DNA from 2 places in the Arthrobacter sp. NPDC058097 genome. Region 1 is predicted to be linked to the other one. Evidence: riboswitches for the same ligand, from Rfam matches in the RefSeq annotation. Region 1 holds a riboswitch; the other holds the start of a gene.

Region 1 (7,138 bases):
CGTCGGCGTACGTCCGCAGCCACTCGGCGTACGGGTGCCCGGCCGGGGCGCCGGCAGCCACATATTCGGCGTGCAGGGTCTCCCCCACCTCGGCGTAGAGCCAGAAGCAGGGCAGGACCGCGGCCACCAGCACCGCGTAGCTGCCGCCGGCGGAGGCCGCCACCAGATGGTCGACGTAGGCTTTCGTGACCGGACCCAGCTCAGCGTTTACGGTGCGCGTGCTGAGCCAGTTGCGGTGCAGTTCCGATTCAACTTCCAGGCACTGCTGGGCCGAGCGCGCCCAGAACAGCTGCTCGGACTCGGTTGGCGCCAACGCACTGGCCCGGGCCAGGACACGGGAGTAGCCGTTGAGGTAAATGGCGTCCTGGGCGAGGTAGTACGCGAATTCCTTCTCCGCGAGGGTGCCGTCGGCCAACCCACGGATGAAGCCCAGGCCATAGATGGCTTCCAGGTCGCCAACAGACTCGGCACGCAACAGTTCCGCGAACCCGCCCTTGCGTTGGGGCTGGGCTGATATTCCAGTTTGGGCCAGGTGGTGGAAGTGGTTGATCGGTCCGTTGCCTGCCCCGACTTCCAGCTGCCCGGACGTGCGGAGGGCCCCGGCCAGCCAGGGCTTGACCGCCCGCAGAGACGCTTCCCAGTCACCCAGGCGCGCCTGGGCTGTGGCCATCGCCGAGGAGAGCGAACACCCGGTGCCATGGCTGTTCCGCGTGCTGATCCGTTCCCCCGCGACCTCCACCACCTCCGCCGACAGCAGCCCGGCCGTGTTCACGAGGGCATCCGGGCACGTTGAGCCGTTCAGGTGGCCGCCCTTGACAAGGACCGTGGCGCCGGTCTGGTCCGCGAGTCGCCTTCCCTGTTCAAGCGCCGCGGCCCAGTCAGCCGCGTCGGGCTCGCCGAGCAGCATGGCCAGCTCGGGAAGGTTGGGGGTGATCAGGTGCGCCAGCGGCAGCAGCTGCCGGAGGGCTGCTTCCGCAGACTCCTGCAGGAGGCGGTCACCGCTGGTGGCCACCATCACCGGATCCAGAACCACGACGCCGGGCCGCACCTCTTCGAGCCAGCTGCGGACCGCGGCAATCACCTGTGCATCCCCCAGCATGCCGATCTTCACGGCGTCCACATGGATATCGTCGCTGACGGCGTCGAGTTGGGCTGACAGGAAGGAAGCCGGCGGAACGTGCACGCCCCTCACACCCGTGGTGTTCTGGGCGGTGAGGGCGGTTATTGCAGCCATCCCGTAGCCGCCGTGGGCCGCGATGCTTTTCAGGTCGGCCTGGATGCCTGCACCGCCGGACGGATCCGAGCCTGCGATGGCAAGGACCCGGGGAATTTCCCGGGAGGTCGGAACGGCCGGCGCCGCAGTTTCCAGAAGGGAACCGGCGGCACCCGCGGGTGCGGGCAGGAGTGATGCTGATGACAATGTTGATGGCAAAGAAGACATCCCTTCGCCGGTGCTAACCGGACAGGTTCAACGGGTTTGGATCTCAGCCGGCCCTTGCGCGGCACCCCGTGTCAGTCCTCCAGCCTAGCCGGTGGATCGGCGTCGGGCACTGAATTTGACGTTTGCAACAGGCCGGCGGCCACACCGGCAGGAACCAGAAAGGTCCGGCACCGCAACTTCCTGCGGTGCCGGACCTACTTCTTGTCCTACAGTTCCGAGGCCGGTACCCCGACGCCCAGAATGATCGGTTCGCTGGCTGCCGGCGGAGCCGCCTTGGCCGCCTGCGGATTGCCCGCTTCCGGCGCCTTGGCCTCGTGCGAGTGCCCGGCCGCTGCAGCCTGCGCGACCTCGTGGTGTTCCACGGATGTCTCGTTGGCAGCTCCCTGGGCACGGCTGGCACTGCGGTTGCGGCGCGGACGGCGGCTGCGGGACGGCGCGGTGGGGCTTTCCACCGGCTGTCCTGCCGACGGCTGTGCCGCGGCGGGAATCTCCTCCGGAGCCTCCTCCTCTTCGGCGGGGGCGACCGGAGCGCCGAGGTGTGCGAAGGCTTCCTCGAGGCGGTCCAGCGTCAGGGCCGGCGCTTCCTTGACCGGCTCGTCGCTGTGGTCGACGAACGGAAGAATCACTTTTTCGCCGCCGAACGTGAGCACTGCGCCAGGCCGCCCGGAGACGCTCTCCGTTTCCGGAGCGCGGTGTACCACGGGGCTTTCCGGTGCGGCGGCCGCGGGCGCGGCAGGCCGGGCGGGCTCACCCGACGCCGCGGCACTGTGCGCTGCTTCCTCATGCAGGTGGGCGGCATGGGCCGCTGCCGCGATGTTGGCGAGGGCAGCACGGGTCGCTTCAGCCTTGGCGTGGCGTTCCGCTTCCGAGGGTTCCGGGTGGTGCAGTGCAGCAGGTGCGGCCGGAGCAGTCTCTGAGGACGGCTGTCCGCCCTTGCCGCGGCGGCGCTTCCGCTCTGACCTGGCGGGCGGCTGGACCTCGGCACGGTGCACGTGGTGCTCCGCTGCCACGGTGTTGGCGCGGCGGTGCTCCACCGGCTCGTCATGGGTGACGACGCCCCGGCCGGCACATGCCTCGCACTGCTCGCCGAAGACTTCCAGGAGGCCGGTGCCCATGCGCTTGCGCGTCATCTGCACGAGTCCCAGGGAGGTCACTTCGGCCACCTGGTGCTTGGTCCGGTCGCGGCCCAGGCATTCCACCAGGCGGCGCAGGACGAGGTCGCGGTTGGACTCCAGCACCATGTCGATGAAGTCGATGACGATGATGCCGCCGATGTCCCGCAGGCGCAGCTGGCGGACAACTTCCTCGGCTGCCTCAAGGTTGTTCTTGGTGACAGTCTCTTCGAGGTTGCCGCCGCTGCCGGTGAACTTGCCGGTGTTGACGTCAACCACCGTCATGGCCTCGGTGCGGTCAATGACCAGCGAGCCGCCGGACGGCAGGAACACCTTGCGGTCCAGTGCCTTGTGGATCTGCTCGTCGATGCGCCAGGCCGAGAAGATGTCCTCGTCCTTGGTCCACTTTTCGAGCCGGCCCACCAGGTCCGGCGCGACATAGGTGACGTACGCCTCTATGGTGTCCCACGCCTCGTCGCCGGAGACGATCAGCTTGGAGAAGTCCTCGTTGAAAACGTCACGCACAACCTTGATGGTCAGGTCCGGTTCGCCGTAAAGCAGTTCGGGCGCGAGGACCTTGGTGGACTTCGCCTGGCTCTCAATCCCCTCCCACTGGGCACGGAGGCGGTTGATGTCGTGGGTCAGTTCCTCCTCGGAGGCGCCTTCAGCGGCCGTGCGGACAATGACGCCCGCGTCCTCGGGGAGACGGTCCTTGAGGATGCGCTTCAGGCGGTTGCGTTCGACGTCGGGCAGCTTGCGGGAGATGCCGGTCATGGATCCGCCCGGGACGTACACGAGGTACCGGCCGGGCAGGGAGATCTGGCTGGTCAGCCGCGCACCCTTGTGGCCTACCGGGTCCTTGGTGACCTGGACCAGGACGGAGTCGCCGGACTTGAGCGCGTTTTCGATCCGGCGCTGCTTGCCCTCGAGGGTGGCGGCGTCCCAGTTGACCTCACCGGCGTACAGCACGGCGTTGCGGCCGCGTCCGATGTCGACGAAGGCAGCTTCCATGGACGGCAGGACGTTCTGGACCTTGCCCAGGTAGACGTTGCCGATCAGGGAGTCCTGCTGCGTCTTGGAGACGAAATGCTCAGCCAGGACGCCGTCTTCCAGGACACCGATCTGGATTCTGTCGTCGCGCTGGCGGACGATCATCTGGCGGTCCACGGATTCCCGGCGGGCCAGGAACTCGGCCTCGGTGATCACGGTGCGGCGGCGGCCGGTGTCCCGCGATTCGCGGCGGCGCTGCTTCTTGGCCTCCAGGCGGGTGGATCCCTTGACGCTGGTCACGCGGTTGCTCGCCGGTGCCTCGCTGATGGTTCGGGGAGCGCGGACGCGGGTGACCGTGTTGGGGGGATCGTCTTCTCCCCCGCCGGTCAGTTCCAGGTCCTGGTCGCCGCGGCGGCGGCGACGGCGACGGCGGGACGTCACGCCGTCGTCAGGCTGCCCAGCTTCGTCTTCGAGCGCCTCGTCGGAAACGTCCGTTTCCTCATCGCCGTCGGTGATCTCACGGTCGGTCCGGCTGCGGCCGCGGCGACCGCGGCTGCGCCGCCGGCGCCGGCCGCCCTCGTCCTCCAGTTCGTCCTCGCCTTCCTCGGCGGCCGCGTCCTCTTTGGCGGGAGCCGCAGGGCGGATGACCGTGTTCAGGTCAGGGGCCTGGAAGATGATCGACGTTACTGATGCCGGCTCAAGGAAAAGCGAACCCACGGGCGACTGCCCGGCAGGCTCTTCTTCGGCCTCTTCCTCGGCAGCGGCTTCCTGTGCAGCGGCTTCCCGTGCAGCGGCCGATTCGGCGCCTGCCTCGGATACAGGTGCCGGGGCAGCTGCAGGCGCGGGGGCAGCGGCGGGTGCCGCAGCCGCATCGGCGGGTGCCGCGGCCGCCTCGGCGGGCACTTCGGTCTCGCTGGCTGACGACAAGGCGGTGGCCGTGACGGCGGCGGGTGCCTCGGCAGATTCCGCGGACTCGGCCGGGCTTTCGGTCGGCACGGCGGCTTTCGCCTTTGTGGTCCGGCGGCGGCGCACGGGCTTGGACTCGGCGGCCGGTTCCTCCGCGGCCTGCTCTGCAACGGCCGGCTCCGTGATGGCCGCCTGCGCGCCGGCTTCCTGCACGTCGACTTCCGCTCCGGCACCTTCCGCAAAGGCAGGCAGCGGTTCTTCGGCGACCTTCTTCCGGGCGCGGGTCCGGCGGACCGGGGCCTTGGCCGGTGCTTCTGCGCCCTCAGCGGCCAGTTCAGGCGCTCCGGTTTCAGATACTGCACCTTCAGAGGTCAGGGTTTCCGCGGGGGTCTCCGGCGCCACGGACTCCGCGTCCGCTGCGTTGGCCTTGGGCGTGGCCTTGCGCCGGGTCCTGGTGGCTTTCTTGGGAGCCTCGGCGGCGGCTTCTCCGGCGGCAGCCGGTTCAACGTTCTCGGCTATAACCTGGTCATTATCCATATGTGGCAACACTCCTGCCCCTGACGTGCCGCCACATTCGGCACCCATTGGGGCACATATTGTCAAAACCCGCAGGCATTGACAGAAGTCAATTGGATACCAGCAGGCTCGCACCGGCAGTGGGGTGCGGCAGGCCTGACAGGCCGGCGGGCTTGTTACTGGAACCCGTTGTTTCTGACAACCACAACCAGGTGCCGTCCAATGGAAGGTGGGAGGCTGGATCTTCTTTCCAAAGCCTGCACCACTGCTCATTGGCGGTCTTGGGAACAAGCCACCGGACTGGAGTTCGAATGTGGTTCGCGCTCCAGCCACGTTTATTCTCTCATATTGCCGTTCAAATACGCTGTAATTGTGTGACAAAGCCGGTCAAGGGGCCGTGGGCTGCGGGTACAGGCGGCCTCAAGCTGGCGGCGATACAATCTGGGCAGGAGCACCCCAGACAAAGGACGCCATCCCATGCCACGCACTTCGCCTTCCCCGGGCACGGACTACGATCAGGATCACCAGGACGGTGCCGGGCCCGCCGCGGCGTCGGCCGGTGCCACCGTACCGGCCATGACACGCGACCGCCCCTTCGGCTGGCTGCTGGTCATCACCGGCGTTGTGGGCTGGCTGGCATCAGGCATCCTGGTGCTGGAAAAGCTTGAGGTCCTCAAGGATCCCAACCACGCCACCGTCTGCGACGTGAACCCCTGGATTTCCTGCGGGCAGGTCATGCAGACGTGGCAGAGTTCAGTCTTCGGCTTCCCGAACATGTTCATCGGAATCGTCGCCTTCGCCATCACCACTACCGTGGGAATGGCCCTGCTTGCCGGCGCCCGGTTCGCCCGCTGGTACTGGCTCGGGCTGCAGGCCGGCATCACCCTCGGCTTCATCTTCGTGGTGTGGCTGTGGTCCCAGGCGCTGTACTCCATCCACATCCTGTGCCCGTTCTGCATGATTGTCTGGGCAGCGATGATTCCGCTCTTCGTCTGGGTCACCGTCCGAAACGTGGTCCACGGCGTGATTCCTGCGCCGGCAGGCCTGGCCCGCGTCCTGGGCGACTCCGGTTGGATCATTTCGGCCCTGCTCTACGTGGCCGTCATTGCGACCATCTTCTTCGCCTTCATCCAGGTGTTCGCCGGCACCTCAGGTTTCTGACAGCGCAGGTTTCTGACAGCGCAGGTTTCAAACAGCGCGAACGTACAGTTGTGGCCCCTGACTCCGCGGAGTGAGGGGCCACAACTGTACGTTCGCGCTCAGCCTGCGGGAGGTTTAGGCCTGGAACCAGATCTTGATTTCGCGCTCGGCGGAGTCCACCGAGTCGGAGCCGTGGACGAGGTTCTGCTGGACCTTCAGGCCCCAGTCACGGCCGAAGTCGCCGCGGATGGTTCCCGGGGCCGCCGTCGTGGGATCGGTGGTGCCGGCCAGCGAGCGGAAGCCCTCGATGACGCGGTGGCCTTCGAAGATGGCGGCGACCACGGGGCCGCTGAGCATGAACTCGACGAGCGGCTCGTAGAACGGCTTGCCCACGTGCTCCTCGTAGTGCTGCTCGAGCAGTTCCCGGCTGGCGTTGGTCTTCTTGAGTTCGGCCAGGGTGTAGCCCTTGGCTTCGATCCGCTTGAGGATTTCGCCGGTCAGGTTCCGGGTGACGCCGTCCGGCTTGATCAGGACAAGGGTGCGCTCAATGCTCACAGTCGCTCCAATGAGGTTGGTTGTGGGTTTCGACGCTAAGTCTACGGGGTCTGGCCAGTGCCCTCAGTGCCGGAGCCATCAGTGCCAGCGCCTTGATTGCCGGCGGCCTGCGGGTGCGCGGCATCCCATTCGGCCTGCTCACGCTCACGCTGGGACGACTCGCGGTCGATGCGGATTCCCGCCCGGATGCCGTACCACCAGGCGAGGGCGAACAGCGCGCCCACGAGGAACATCATGGGTTCGGCAAAGCCAGTCAGGATGAGCACCACCTGCAGGATCCAGCCCAGCGCCACACCCCACGGCCTGGACAGCACGGCGCAGGCCAGGATCAGCACCGCGCTCAGGCCGATGCCCACGGAGAGAATCAATGCCGGTGAGATCTCGGCGCGGCGCAGGCCGAACACCGCCAGTGTGGCGAAGAAGACCACGAAGGCCTCCAGCAGCAGGACCGTCGAGGCGAACATGACCTTGGTGGACC
Region 2 (7,138 bases), on a different contig from region 1:
CGAAGCAAGCTCCGCCCAGGTGTTGGCATCCTGGCCGAAGGTGGGCTCGTCCAGGACCAGCACCTGCGGATGCGCGGCCAGGACGGTGGCCACGGACAGCCGGCGCTTCTCCCCGCCGGACAGGGTGTAAGGGTTGGCGTCCACCAGATGCGTGAGGCGCAGGCGCTCCAGCAGCTCGTCGACGCGCTCCTCACCGTGACCCAGGTGGCGGGGACCGAACAGCAGCTCGTCCAGGACGCGGCCGGTGACGAACTGGTGCTCGGGCTCCTGGAACACCGTGCCGATCCGGGGGATCAGCTGCTCGGCCTTCCACCTGTACGGGTCTATCCCGGCGCCGCCGCTCAGCTCGACGGTCGCGGAGACCCTGCCGTCCACCGGCGGCAGCAGCCCGGCGAGGGTCAGCGCGAAGGTGGACTTGCCCGCGCCGTTGGGTCCTGTGACGGTCAGCGCTTCCCCCGCCCGGACCTGTGCCGTGACGTCGCCCAGCACCGGCTGCGGAGGTACGGAGCGGAATCCGCGGCGCCGGGGACGCTCCCGCGACACGGCGAGCTTTTCGGCGGCGAGCAGCAGCTGGCCGCCGTTGGCGATGGACGGACCGGCGGCCGAACGGTGCCGGGTTTCGGGAACGTAGCCCGGGACCCACACGCCGGCGGCGGTGAGCATCCCGCGGGCCTGCTCGAGGACCTCGTCCGGCGTGCCGTCGACCAGCACCGCGCCGTTCGTGGCGGACCCCGGCTGCAGCACCACAATGCGGTCCACAAGGTCTTTCCACACGGCGACCCGGTGCTCCACCACCACCAGGGTGGCCCCGGTCTTGTCAAGGCAGCGGCCCACGGCGTCCCGGACCTCCAAAACGCCGGCAGGGTCGAGGTTCGCGGTCGGCTCGTCCAGCAGGATCAGTCCCGGCCTCATCGCCAGGATGCCGGCGAGCGCCAGGCGCTGCTTCTGGCCGCCGGACAGGGCCGACGTCGGGTGGTTCAGCGGCAGGTGGGCGAGTCCGACGTCGTCCAGTGCCTCGTGCACGCGGCGCCAGATCTCGTCGCGGGGCACCGAGAGGTTTTCGGCGCCGAAGGCGACGTCGTCGCCGAGGCGGGAGAGCACCACCTGGGTTTCCGGGTCCTGCTGCATGAGCCCGGCACGGCCGCGCTGCGCGCGCGGCGGCGCGCCGTCGATGAGCAGCTCGCCGCTCTCGTCGGCGTCGTCAGGGTCCGGCGCCCCGGCGCCCCTCGGACCGCGGTCGTCCGCCGGACTGCCGCCCGAGTCGCTGTCCCCCAGCACGCCGGCCAGAGCGTGGAGCAACGTGGACTTGCCGGCCCCGGAGGGGCCCAGCAACAGGACCCGCTCGCCGGGGCGGATGTCCAGGTCCAGGGCGTGGACGGCGGGTTTGGTGCGGCCGGCGTGGCGCCAGCCCCAGCCGCGGGCATGTACCGCGGCGGGCCGGACGCCGCCGTCGTGATGTGCGGGCATCAGGAGAAGACGGGCTCCGTTGCTGCCTTGCGGGACGCGAAGGAGCTCAGTACGCCCGTCTTGGCCAGGCCCCGGGTGGCGATCCAGGACAGGGCGCCGGCGATGACCGCGCCGGAGATGGCGCAGAACACGATGTACGCGAGCTTGTCTCCTCCGGTGTAGGCGATGTTCCAGCCCCACGGCGCGAAGGAGTCGTTGAGGCCGCAGAACAGGCCGGCGCCGGCACCCGCAAGCAGCGAGGCCGGGAGGTTGAACTTCCGGTACACCAGGGCGGCGAACACGAGCTCCGCGCCCAGGCCCTGGAGGACGCCGGAAATCAGCACTGTGGTGCCGTACTGGGAGCCCATGATGAGCTCGCCGGTGGCCGCGACAGTTTCGCAGAACAGGGCCGCGCCGGGCTTGCGGATGATGAGCATGCCCAGGACCGCCGGGATCATCCAGCCGCCGGCGTACAGGCCGCTCAGCGGCGGGTAGACGGCGTTGACGGGAGTGGAAATAAGGTTGGCGCCCTGGGACCAGGCCCAGAAGATGACGCCGCCGGCAACGGCGATGAGCGCCGCCACCACGATGTCCGCCACGCGCCAGTTATAGCTGGTCTTCTTGATTGCTGCAGTTGTCATGATGGTCCTCCTGAGGAACAGGAGGGGAAAGCGTTCCCCCGGCTGCCGGTGGCTGGACCACCTGCTGCCGGGCGCTCTGAGAACTCGACTCCCTTGCGCCGGTACTAGCCGGATCAGGTTCGAGGGTCTGCGGCTGTCCGCACTCTCAGCGCCCATCCGCGGTTGCGCTGGCAGTTGCCTTGCATCCCGACGGCGGCGCTCCCCTGTCGTGATAAATCTGCCCTTGTGGGCTGGTCCAGTTTACACCTCGGCGGCCCCGGAATCCCGGGGCCGCCGTCACAATCGGGGAGTCTTCCTGCGCCGCCGGGAGTACTGTCCGGAGTACATTGGGGCCATGACGCCACAGGACTCCGGCAGCGCTGCCCTGCCCGCCTTTGACCCCGATTCCGTCGAGGACCAGCCGGCGGGGTCGCTGGAAGCCCTGATCGGCCGGATCGAGGGTGAAATCGCCGAACTGCAGTTCCCCAGGTTCAGCAAGGACGATGCCCTGGCCCTCGGCCTGGAACTGGTGGAGCGCGGCAAGGAGGACAACCTGCCCATCGCCATCGACATCACCAAGGGCGAACAGGTTCTCTTCCACGTGGCCCTCGAGGGTGCCACCCCGGACAACGAGGGCTGGGTGCGGGCCAAGCAGCGGACCGCCGTGCGCTACGAGGAACCGTCGCTGCTGGTGGGCCTGCGCGGCAGAACCGGCGGCGGACGGATCGAGGACAACGCCTGGTTCGACCAGTCCACCTACGCCGCCCACGGCGGGGCCTTCCCCATCTACGTCCGGGATGTGGGAGCGGTGGCCGTGGTCACTGTGTCCGGGCTGCCGCAGAAAGCCGACCATGACCTTGTGGTGCAGGCGTTGCGGGAAATCCACCGGTCCATGCGGCAGAGCTAGCGCGCCGCATGCGGATAGGCTAGGCAAAGACCAGTGTTCACCACGCGAGGAGTTCCGGAATGAGTTTTGTGATCAAGCTGCTTGGCACGGGCATCAGCCTGCTGGCAGGATTCGCCGGCACCAAGGCCGTCGATACCATCTGGGAAAAGGTCACGGGGCAGAAGCCGCCCAAGGGGGACAAGGACGACGTCCCCACCACGCTGCGCACGGCCCTGACGTTCGCCCTCGTCTCCGCGTCCGTAAGCGCGGTCATCCAGGTGCTCGCCAACCGCGGCACCCAGCGGGCCATCACCCGCTTCGCCAAGACCCAGGACATCGTTTAGGCGCCTGTCTCCACCCTGTTTCCCCAAGCTTCGCAGGCCAGACTATTCCTGTCCTGGACCTGGCGCTGCTGATGACCTCGACTCGGCGCAGGACGGCCGAGCACGTTGCACATCGCAAACAATCGCTTACGACGGCGGGTGATGACCGCCGTCGTCCGCTTCGGCTTCGCGGGCCGCCTTGGCGGCCTTCAGCACCACGGCCTCGAGCTCGTCGGCGCTGAGCAGTTCCTTGTGGAGGTGCTTGGTGCGGTAGCCTGCCCGGCCCACCATGTGGGCAGAGACAGGCACGGTGAGCAGCTGGAAGATCCAGGCCACGGCCAGTACCGGCCAGACCCACCATGTGCGCAGCTGCAAGCCCACCGCCGCCAGCAGCAGGAACAGCCCGAGCACCTGCGGCTTGGTGGCGGCGTGCATGCGGCTCATCAGGTCGGGGAAGCGGAGCAGGCCGACAGCGGCGGCGAGGGACATCAGGGCGCCCACCACCATGAATGCAGCCGAAACGGCATCGATCACGGCATCCACGGCATTCGGTTCAGGACTCATTCGGCTGCTCCCGCCTGTCCGCCACGAAGCGCGCCACCGTCACCGAGCCGATGAACCCGATGACGGAGATGGCCACCACCAGCATCAGGTTGTTCAGGTGCCGGTTCACGGCCATGTCGATGCACAGCGCCGCGCCGAGGATGGCCAGCAGCACGTCCGCCGCGAGGACCCGGTCCAGCAGCGACGGGCCACGGGCGATGCGGATGATCGTGCCCGCGGCGGCGAGGGCCAGCGCCACGGCGGTGACGGTGAGGACCAGTTCCATCATGCGCCAACCTCCTGGTTCAGGGCGGCAAGCTCTTCCTTCGTTCCCATGATCCGGATCAGCCCCGCCTCGGTGTCGCGGACTTCCTTGCGCAGCTTGAGGACGTCCTCCCCGTTGCGGACGTTGAGTCCATGGATGTAGAGCGTGGAGGTGGACCTGTCCACCTCCACCACGAGCGACCCCGGGATCAGGGAAATCACGTGGCCGGTCGCCGTCACCATCAGGTCCGAATGGCTGCGCAACGGAACGGCGACGACGGCGTTGGTCACCTTGGGCCCTTGGGTCACCGCCAGGTAGAAGACCTGGCAGCTGGCGGCCACCACCTTGCCGAGGAACACCACCGCGAACGGAACAGCCCGCAGCACGTTGAAGCGGCCGCTCAGTTCCACCGGCGGCAGGTAGAACAGGCGTGCCACCGCAATCGCCAGCAGGGCGCCAAAGAGCAGGTTGCCGGGGCTGAAGTCCTGCCAGAGTGCTCCCCAGACGATGACAAGCCAGACCAGCAGCGGCAGTTCCTGCCGCAGGGACACCTTTTTCCGGCTCACTTTCCGCCTCCGCCCTGCCCCAGGGCCGGGACCGGGACGCCGTCCCCGAGCACGGCCTGGATGTAGGCGGACCTGTCGAGCATGGCCGCGGCGGACTGGTCCGCCACCTGGAAGATCGGGCCGGCGAAGACCGTGAGCGCCACACCCAGCACCACCAGGCCCAGGGTGGAGCCCACCATGGTCCGCGGCAGGAGGCGTAGCGCCGTCGTGCCGGCTTCCGCTGCCGGAGCGGGAGCCAGGAGCACCGGGTCGGGGTGCTCCGCGTCCTCGGCCTTCCGCCAGAACGCACGGTTCCATACGCGGGCAACGGCCAGGAGGGTCAGGAGGCTCGTCAGCACGCCGCCGATCACCAGGGCGTAGGCCAGCGGGGTGCCCAGGGCGATGCCCGCCTGCATCAGGCCCAGCTTGCCCAGGAAGCCCGAGAACGGCGGGATGCCGGCCAGGTTCATGGCGGGCACAAAGAACAGCAGCGCCAGCAGCGGGGACAGCTTGGCCAGCCCGGCCAGCCGGTCCACCGAGGAGCTGCCGCCGCGGCGTTCAATCAGGCCGGTGACCAGGAACAGGCTGGTCTGGATGGTGATGTGGTGGGCCACGTAGAACACCGCGGCGGCGAGGCCGGCCACCGAGGACATCGCCAGGCCGAACACCATGTAGCCGATGTGGCTGACCAGGGTGAAGGACAGCAGACGCTTGATGTCGCTCTGCGCGAGCGCACCCAGTATGCCGACCACCATGGTCAGCAGCGCCACCACCATCAGGGGCGTGTTGAGGCTGTCACCGGGGAACAGCAGGGTTTCCGTGCGGACCATGGCGTAGACACCCACCTTGGTGAGCAGGCCGGCAAACACGGCCGTGACCGGTGCCGGCGCGGTGGGGTAGGAGTCCGGAAGCCAGAAGGACAGCGGGAACACGGCGGCCTTGATGCCGAAGGCCACCAGCAGCATGACGTGCAGGAGAGTCCTGGTTCCCTGGTCCAGTTCGGACAGTTTGATGGCAAGGTCCGCCATGTTGATGGTGCCGGTCGCGCCGTAGACCATGGCGATGGCGATCAGGAACAGCACCGACGACACCACCGAGACCACAACATAGGTGACTCCGGCCCGGATGCGCGGGCCTGTGCCGCCGAGGGTCATCAGCACATAGCTTGCCGTCAGCAGGATCTCGAAGCCGACGTACAGGTTGAACAGGTCCCCGGAGAGAAACGCGTTGGAGACGCCGGCGACGAGGATCAGGTAGGTGGGGTGGAAGATCGACACCGGGGCGTCCTGGTCGCCGTCGGCCATGCCCTGCCCTGTGGCATACACGAGGACGGCCAGGCTCACCGCGGAGGAAACCACGAGCATCAGCGAGGAGAACTGGTCCACCACCATGACGATGCCCCATGGCGGCACCCAGCCGCCGATGTTCACCGCGGCCGTGCCGCCGTTCCAGACGGACGCCAGGAGCAGGCACTCCAGCAGCAGGGTGAGCGAGAGCAGGCCGATGCTGACGGCGCGCTGCGCACGGGAATGCCTGATCAGCACGAACGTCAGCGCCGCGCCCAGGATGGGAAGAACGACGGCGAGCGGGGCAAGGCTTGCGAGGTTCACTTCGCGCCTCCGTCCGTAGCCGTGCCTTTTTCTGTGCCCGTGTTCGTGTCGGCGGGGATGTTGCCGGATCCCGGTTTCTCCTCCAGCGCCGCATGTTCCGCCAGGAGGGTCCGTCCGCCTGCCTCGACGGTCGCCGTCGGCCCGTCCCCGGCAGTCCCGTCCGTCCCGCGCATGGGCAACGGGAACTCGGAGGTTTCCACGGGGATGACGGCGTCGTCCTCCGCGTCGAAGCTGGGGGTTTCGGCCACGCGGCGGTCCTCGATGTCGTCCTGGATGTCGTCCTGGCGGGCAAGCACCCAGGTCCGGTAGATGATGCCCAGCATGAAGGCCGTGACCGCGAAGGAAATGACGATGGACGTCAGGATCAGTGCCTGCGGCAGGGGGTCGTTGTAGGACGCCGGATCCGTGTCCTTGCTGAAGAAGGGTGCCAGCCCGGCATAGCCGCCGGTGGCGAGAATCAGCAGGTTGGTGGCGTTGGCCAGCAGCATCAGCCCCAGCAGCACCCGCGTGAGGCTGCGTTCCAGGATCAGGTAGATGCCGCAGGCGTAGAGGGCGCCCATGACGGTGAGTAGGGTCAGGTTGACGGTCATGCGGTGCCGCCTCGGGTTGATCCGGCCGGGACGCCGCCGGGCATCTCTTCGCTGCCCTCGTCGCCTTCCTGTGCGTCCTGCTGCCCGCCCTCCTGCAGGGGGCGTTCTTCGAAGTGCTCGTCGATCTGGGCGCCCAGGCTGCGGAGCACATCCAGCACCAGGCCGACGACGACGATGTAGACGCCGGTGTCGAAGATGGTGGAGGTGACGAACTTGATGTCGCCAAAGACCGGCAGCCAGAACTCGATGATGGCGCTCTGGAACACCTGGCCGCCCAGCAGGACCGGGGCGGCCCCGGACAACGCGGCCG

The links. Region 1 has a riboswitch for thiamine pyrophosphate ahead of ACFVTE_RS14390 (bifunctional hydroxymethylpyrimidine kinase/phosphomethylpyrimidine kinase). Riboswitches for the same ligand answer to the same signal wherever they lie in the genome.
Region 2: another riboswitch for thiamine pyrophosphate. It lies ahead of ACFVTE_RS08055 (ECF transporter S component); the one in region 1 lies ahead of ACFVTE_RS14390 (bifunctional hydroxymethylpyrimidine kinase/phosphomethylpyrimidine kinase).

What each region holds. Positions count from the first base shown of each region.
Region 1 is NZ_JBHVSZ010000007.1:282,015-289,152, forward strand. Features, by position in the region: gene ACFVTE_RS14390 (bifunctional hydroxymethylpyrimidine kinase/phosphomethylpyrimidine kinase) at 1-1,441, opposite strand, end outside; TPP riboswitch at 1,424-1,520, opposite strand; gene ACFVTE_RS14395 (Rne/Rng family ribonuclease) at 1,648-4,986, opposite strand; gene ACFVTE_RS14400 (vitamin K epoxide reductase family protein) at 5,443-6,126, shown strand; gene ndk (nucleoside-diphosphate kinase) at 6,241-6,660, opposite strand; gene ACFVTE_RS14410 (DUF4233 domain-containing protein) at 6,702-7,138, opposite strand, start outside.
Region 2 is NZ_JBHVSZ010000003.1:341,084-348,221, forward strand. Features, by position in the region: gene ACFVTE_RS08050 (ABC transporter ATP-binding protein) at 1-1,467, opposite strand, end outside; gene ACFVTE_RS08055 (ECF transporter S component) at 1,467-2,087, opposite strand; TPP riboswitch at 2,160-2,302, opposite strand; gene ACFVTE_RS08060 (heme-degrading domain-containing protein) at 2,422-2,973, shown strand; gene ACFVTE_RS08065 (DUF4235 domain-containing protein) at 3,033-3,296, shown strand; gene mnhG (monovalent cation/H(+) antiporter subunit G) at 3,423-3,839, opposite strand; gene ACFVTE_RS08075 (monovalent cation/H+ antiporter complex subunit F) at 3,829-4,107, opposite strand; gene ACFVTE_RS08080 (Na+/H+ antiporter subunit E) at 4,104-4,649, opposite strand; gene ACFVTE_RS08085 (Na+/H+ antiporter subunit D) at 4,646-6,238, opposite strand; gene ACFVTE_RS08090 (Na(+)/H(+) antiporter subunit C) at 6,235-6,828, opposite strand; gene ACFVTE_RS08095 (Na+/H+ antiporter subunit A) at 6,825-7,138, opposite strand, start outside.